2 regions of the Methylobacterium sp. NPDC080182 genome follow, and region 1 is predicted to be linked to the other one. Evidence: riboswitches for the same ligand, from Rfam matches in the RefSeq annotation. Region 1 holds a riboswitch; the other holds the start of a gene.
The links. Region 1 has a riboswitch for thiamine pyrophosphate ahead of thiC (phosphomethylpyrimidine synthase ThiC). Riboswitches for the same ligand answer to the same signal wherever they lie in the genome.

Region 1 (3,405 bases):
GGGGCGGGGCTGCGGCGCGCCCGAATCCTGAGCGGACCGGGCGCGCCGCCATCTCACTCGGCGGCGTCGACGTAGAGCTTGCCGCCCTCGGCCAGGAATTCCTGCGACTTCGCCCGCATGCCGGCCTCGGCCTCGGCCTTCGACATCGCGGGCGCCGCGCCCACGACTTCGCCGGCCTCCTCCATCGCCAGCACCTCGGCGCGCAGGTCCTGCGTGATCTTCATCGAGCAGAATTTCGGCCCGCACATCGAGCAGAAATGCGCGACCTTGTGGGCGTCCTTCGGCAGAGTCTCGTCGTGGAAGCGCCGGGCGGTATCCGGATCGAGGCCCAGGTTGAACTGGTCCTCCCAGCGGAAGTCGAACCGGGCGCGGCTGAGCGCGTCGTCCCGGAGCTGCGCGGCGGGATGCCCCTTGGCGAGGTCTGCGGCGTGGGCGGCGATCTTGTAGGTGATGACGCCTGTCTTCACGTCGTCCCGGTCCGGCAGGCCGAGATGCTCCTTCGGGGTGACGTAGCAGAGCATCGCGGTGCCGAACCAGCCGATCATGGCGGCGCCGATGCCCGAGGTGATGTGGTCGTAGCCGGGGGCGATGTCGGTGGTCAGCGGGCCGAGGGTGTAGAACGGCGCCTCGCCGCACTCCTTCAGCTGCTTCTCCATGTTGACCTTGATCTTGTGCATCGGCACGTGGCCGGGGCCCTCGATCATCACCTGGCAGCCCTTGTCCCAGGCGACCTTGGTCAGCTCGCCCAGCGTCTCAAGCTCGCCGAACTGGGCGGCGTCGTTGGCGTCGGCGATCGAGCCCGGGCGCAGGCCGTCGCCCAGAGAGAACGAGACGTCGTAGGCCCGCATGATGTCGCAGATCTCGTCGAACCGCTCGTAGAGGAACGATTCCCGGTGCCCGGCGAGGCACCAGCGGGCCATGATCGAGCCGCCGCGCGAGACGATGCCGGTGACGCGCCGCGCGGTCAGCGGCACGTGGGCGAGGCGCACGCCGGCATGGATGGTGAAGTAGTCGATGCCCTGCTCGGCCTGCTCGATCAGCGTGTCCTTGAAGACCTCCCAGTCGAGCTTGAGCGGGTCGCCGCCGACCTTCTCCAGCGCCTGGTAGATCGGCACCGTGCCGATCGGGACCGGGCTGTTGCGGATGATCCACGAGCGGATGTTGTGGATGTTGCGGCCGGTGGACAGGTCCATGACCGTGTCGGCGCCCCAGCGGATCGACCAGACGAGCTTCTCGACCTCGTCGGCGGCCGAGGAGGTCACGGCGGAGTTGCCGATGTTGGCGTTGATCTTGACCAGGAAGTTCCGGCCGATCGCCATCGGCTCCAGCTCGGTGTGGTTGATGTTGGCCGGGATGATCGCCCGGCCGCGGGCGATCTCGTCGCGCACGAATTCCGGGGTGATGAAGGGCGGGACCGAGGCCCCGAAGCTCTGGCCGTCCGCGAGCGCGGCCTCGGCGCCCGCGAGCATGGCCTCGCGGCAGACGTTCTCGCGATGGGCGACGTAGATCATCTCCTCGGTGATGATCCCCGCGCGGGCGAACTCGTACTGGGTCACCATCTGGCCCGGGGCCGCCTTGCGGATGGTCCGCTCGGCGGGGCAGGGGGCCACGAGCTTGTCGCCCGCGAAGCCGTTATCCTCGGGCTTCACCGCCCGCGGCGCGACGGCCGCGTAACCGCGGGCCGCGACCCAGGGCTCGCGCACGCCGGGAAGGCCGGCGTTGAGGTCGATGCGGGCATCGGTCTCGGTGTAGGGGCCCGACGGGTCGTAGACCCGCACCGGTTCCTCCTTCGGATCGGAGAGGACGATCTCGCGATAGGGGACGCGGATGTCCGGCCGCCCGGCCGGGTTCGCGTACGCCTTGCGCGATCCGGTGACCGGACCCGTGGTCACGGTCTCGGGGCTGCCTTTCACGTCCTTCGGGAGAACGGGTGCGTTCATCGTGGGCCTCTCCTCGTGCTGGAGCGGTCCGGTCCACGCGATGGCCGAGATGAGATGAGGTCGCGCGAGATGCGACCGCAGGTTCCCGTCCCTCCGCCGGTATGAGCCGGATCAGGTTCAAGGGTCAGGGCAGCGTGCCCAATCTCAGCCCTCTTCAGGGCCCCCCTCGGAACGGTTCCAGACTCGGGCCCGCGGACGGCTTTGTCAATGCTGACCGGCCGCCCTAGAAAACACATCCCCGAAACCGTTCGTCCGAACGCACGCGTTCTCCCCCGCCGCAATCGCACCGCAATGCGCCTCATCGCCGGCCTCCTGCTCGCCGCGCTCCTCCTCTGCGGGCTGGCCTGCGTCGCGCTCGCGCTCGGGCAGCGCCGGTTCCTCTATCCGGGCGCCTTCGGGCCGCAGAACCCGTGGACGATCCCGCCGGGCCTCGCGACGATCACGGTCGCGACCCCCGACGGCGAGACCCTGCACGGCCTGTGGCGGCCTCCGCGGCCGGGCTGCGGCGTCGTCGTGAGCTTCCACGGCAACGGGTCCCGCCCCGAGCCGCACGCGGCCCGCTTCGCCGCGGAGCCCTGGCGGGCGCGCGGCTGGGGCGTGCTCACTGTGGCCTATCGCGGCTATCCCGGCTCCACCGGCAGCCCCAGCGAGGACGGGCTGATCCGCGACGGGCTGGCGGCCGTCGAGGCCGCGCGGGCGCGGGCGCCCGACGCGCCGATCCTCCTCCACGGACACTCCCTCGGGGCCGCCGTGGCCGTGGCCGTCGCCGAACGGGTGCCGACGATCGGCCTGTACCTGGAGGCGCCTTTCGACTCGATGATCCACACCGTGCGGCTGCATGTCCCGCTAGCCCCGATCTGGCTCCTGCGCGACACGTACCGCTCGGACCTGCGCATCCGCGACGGGTCGGCGCCCGTGCTGATCGTGCAGGGCCGCGACGACACGGTGGTGCCGGCCAAGCTGGCGCGGAACCTCGCCGAGGCGGCCGGCCCGCGGGCGCGGATCGACGTGATCCCCGGGGACCACGTCTCCATCCTGGGGAGCCGAGATCGCGAGGCCGAGGCGCTGTTCGGACAGGGCGTCGGTCCGGCCTGCCCGCAGCCGGTGGACCAGCAGGGGTAGGAGAGGGAGGCTCGCGTGGTCGGACGGCGCTCGCAGCGCTGGAGCGCCGAGGATCCGGACGGGCCGGGCGTCCCGGGCCCGCCGGACCCGGTCTGCCCCCTCTGCGAGCGCCCGATCCCGCGCCGCGCCCGCTCCAGCCTCCATCACCTCACGCCGAAGCTGAAGGGCGGGACCCATCGCGGCACGGTCCGGCTGCACCAGATCTGCCACTCGGCGATCCACGCCCGCTACAGCGAGGCGGAGATCGCCAAGCGCCTCGCCGACGTCGAGGCCCTGCGCGCCGATCCGGAGATCGCGCGCTTCCTCGTCTGGGTCCGCGGCAAGCCCGACGATTTCCACGCCG
Region 2 (3,405 bases), on a different contig from region 1:
TTTCCGGTACTCGCCGGCGGCGTCGTAGGTGGTGCCGAGGTACATCGTGTACCGGGCGATCATGAAGGGGTCCGTCTCGACCGCCAGCGCCTTCTCGAGGACGGCGATATCCCGCGCGTCCGCCGTCGCGTCGCGGTGGCGGGCACCGTCGTCGCCCCGACGCATCGCGAGGGGGAGGATCGGTGTCTCTGTCACGCCGGGGCAGCTGAGGAATTCGTGCAGGACGCCCCGGTAACGCCAGTTCTCCCGGGTGCTGACCAGCTGGTTGCGCCAGTACCGCGTGTGCGCGTCGATGATCTCGAACCGATAGCCGGGCGCACGCAGCTTCGGCATCGTGAAGTCCGCCGGGATGATCAGCTCATCGTCGGCGTCGATGATCAATGCGTACTGCGCGTGACGCCGCGCGAGTTTCAAGGCCTCGTTCCGGTTGAAGGCGAAATCGACCCAGGGGCGCTCGACCAGGGCACCCGGTATGTCCGCGAGCGCGCCACGGACGACATCCTGGGTTCCATCCGTCGAGCCGGTATCGACGACGATCCAATGATCGATGATCGGACGAACAGAATCGAGGCAACGCCGGATAACGTGGACCTCGTCCTTCACGATCATGGACAAACAGATCGTCGATTCGCGATTCTTCATACCGAAGCCGTCCCGTCGTGCGCTCACGCGTCGGATGCGCAGTCATGAACGCTCCTAGCATTGCCGGAATGCGCTGACAAAACAATCATATCCTTCGGCAAGATTTGGATTAAATATCTGAAACGACATATAATCGGCCAGTTATATATAAATACTTCGGCTCACGGTCTTATGACTGCAAATACCCGCGACCGATAGACCGATCGAGCGGATCAGGAGACACCCGCCATCGGGCTGGCACGAGGCCCGAACGCCGTAGGTCATCGGCGCGGGCGTTGAGCCCGCAGCCGATCCCGTGGTGCAGGCCCGGGGCCCGCCACAGGCGCGCCTCGACCAGACAGATCAGCGTCGATCTCCGGCCGCTTCAGCCCCTGAGCGTCATCGTGCTGCCGGAGATGCCGAAATCGCGCAGACGCCTGAGGAACGACATGCCCAGCAGGCTCGTCGACAGGAGCCCGCGCGGGATCACGACCGCATCGACGTCCCGGACCGTGATCGATCCGATCTGCACGATGGCGATCCGGATCGGCGCCACGCGGACCGTGCCGTTCGCGGTGTTCCAGACGCGGGTGAAATCGGTCGGAGTGACCCGGATCCCGATCCGCGCGGCATCCTCCTCGGAGAACGCGCAGGCGCTCGCTCCCGTATCGACCATCATCGGCAGCGAGCGGCCGTCCAGCAGCGCGTTGACGAAGAAGTGGCCGTTGCGCCCGGCCTGGAGAGCCACGCCGGCGGCGTCGACTGCGGGAACGGGCTCCGGCGGCGGCGTGACGGCGAGGGCCACCGGCGCCGGCTTCATGCCGTCGCGCAGCTTCAGGGCGGCCGTGACACCGAGGAAGCCGAGCAGGCAGATCAATAGGATTGCGCGCACGCGAGTCCGCCCGTGACGTGGAGTGCCGGCGACCGGAGACGTTCCGGAATCCCGGTGATGAGAGGCCAGACCGGTGAAGGGATGGTGCGCGATCGCGGTCGCCGCCGCGGCGCGCGCGCCGATTCAGCTCCGCTTGGTGTCCAGATCGTCACCGGGATCCGCGGATTGTCGCGGGAACGACTGGATGCTCGCGGCGCGGGGTTGACCGGCAGCGGCCGGGGAGCCACATCTGCGTCTGTTCCAGGGAGATCCCCGGCAAGGGGCTGAGAAACCGCTGGCACGTCCGTCAGGACCTGCGGCGCGGAAATCCTTCGAACCTGATCCGGCTCATACCGGCGTAGGGATTGGACCGCGGCCGCCTGAAAGGCAGGCCACAGCTTCTCACCGAAGCGCACGGCCCGATCTCCGCGACGGCAATCCGCGGAGATGATTGTGCCCCTCGACCGACCCGCCTCACCGATCGGCCGCCGCCGCAACCCGGACGGCAGCGTCGCGCCGGCGACCCTTCCGGCGCGGACGGACGTCGCCGTGGTCGGCGGCGGGCTGATCGGGCTGTCGATCGCGTGGCGCCTCGCCCGGGCCGGCCGCGCCGTGACGGTGCTGGAGCGGGACACGATCGGGGCGGGCGCGAGCCTCGCGGCGACCGGCATGCTGGCCCCCGCCGCCGAGCACGAGCCCGGCTCCGACCCGCTGCTGCCGCTCGCCCTGGACTCGCTCCGGCTCTGGCCCGAATTCCGCGATGCCCTGCAAGCCGCGTCCGACCGCGCGATCGACTACCGGGCCGACGGCACCCTGGTGCTGGCGGTCGGCCGCGAGGAGGTCGAACGCCTGCGCTTCCGCTACGACCTTCAGCGCCGCTCCGGACTCGAGGCCACGTGGCTGCCGGGCAGCGAGGTGCGGCGCCTGGAGCCGGGCCTGCGCCCCTCCGTCACCGCCGGGATCCATTGTCCGCGCGACCATCAGATCGACCCCCGTCTGGTCATGGACGCCCTCACCGAGGCCTGCCGCCGCGCCGGCGTGATCCTGGCGGAGCGGACCCCCGTCACCGCCCTGGACTGGTCGGGTGGCCGCGTGACTGGGATCCGCGCCAGTGACCGCGTCGTCGCGGCCGAGACCGTCGTCCTCGCCTCCGGCGCCTGGAGCGGGGAGGGCGGCCTGCTGCCCGACGCGCTCGCCCTGCCGGTCCGCCCGCTGAAGGGCCAGTCCCTGGCCCTGCGCACCACCGCCCGGACCGGTACCCTGGCGCGGATGGTCTGGACCGAGCAGGTCCACATGGCGCCGAAGAGCGACGGCCAGCTCATCGTCGGCGCGACCGTCGAGGATTGCGGCTTCCGGCCCGGCGTCACCGCGGGCGGACTCTACGCCCTGCTGGAGGGTGCCCGCCGGGTGCTGCCCGGCATCGAGGAGATGGAGGTGGAGGCGGTCTGGAGCGGCTACCGACCGACCTCGGACGACGACGCGCCGATCCTCGACGCGATCGCCCCGGGCCTCGTCGCCGCCACCGGGCATCACCGCAACGGCTACCTGCTCGCCCCGGTCACCGCCGACGCGATCGCCGCGCTGGTGCTGCGCGGCGCGCTGCCGGAGGTGGCGCGTCCCTTCACCCGCGCGCGCTTCGGCCAGCCGGAAGCGCTGAGGGCCTCGGCATGAAACTCCTGGTCAACGGTGAGCCGCGCGAGTGCGCGGTCGAGACGGTGGACGCCCTGTTCCGCCTCGAGGCGGAGGAGAGCGGTATCGAGAGTCCGCAGGGCGTCGCCATCGCGCTGAACGGCCGCGTTCTGCGCCGCCGGGACTGGGGCGAGACACCGGTCGCGGAGGGCGACCGGGTCGAGATCGTCCGCGCCATGCAGGGAGGTTGAGCATGGACCAGAGTCACACGCCGCCGCGCCCCG

Region 2: it holds a riboswitch for thiamine pyrophosphate, as region 1 does, so the genes downstream of both, thiO (glycine oxidase ThiO) here and thiC (phosphomethylpyrimidine synthase ThiC) in region 1, are expected to answer to the same signal.

Annotation. Positions count from the first base shown of each region.
Region 1 is NZ_JBNNWO010000015.1:13,440-16,844, forward strand. It holds gene ACQKQD_RS24250 (TY-Chap domain-containing protein) at 1-31, shown strand, start outside; gene thiC (phosphomethylpyrimidine synthase ThiC) at 54-1,940, opposite strand; TPP riboswitch at 2,012-2,117, opposite strand; gene ACQKQD_RS24260 (alpha/beta hydrolase) at 2,232-3,062, shown strand; gene ACQKQD_RS24265 (restriction endonuclease) at 3,078-3,405, shown strand, end outside.
Region 2 is NZ_JBNNWO010000011.1:216,947-220,351, reverse strand. It holds gene ACQKQD_RS20465 (glycosyltransferase) at 1-609, opposite strand, end outside; gene ACQKQD_RS20460 (retropepsin-like aspartic protease family protein) at 1,007-1,513, opposite strand; TPP riboswitch at 1,747-1,875, shown strand; gene thiO (glycine oxidase ThiO) at 1,940-3,163, shown strand; gene thiS (sulfur carrier protein ThiS) at 3,160-3,372, shown strand; gene ACQKQD_RS20445 (thiazole synthase) at 3,375-3,405, shown strand, end outside.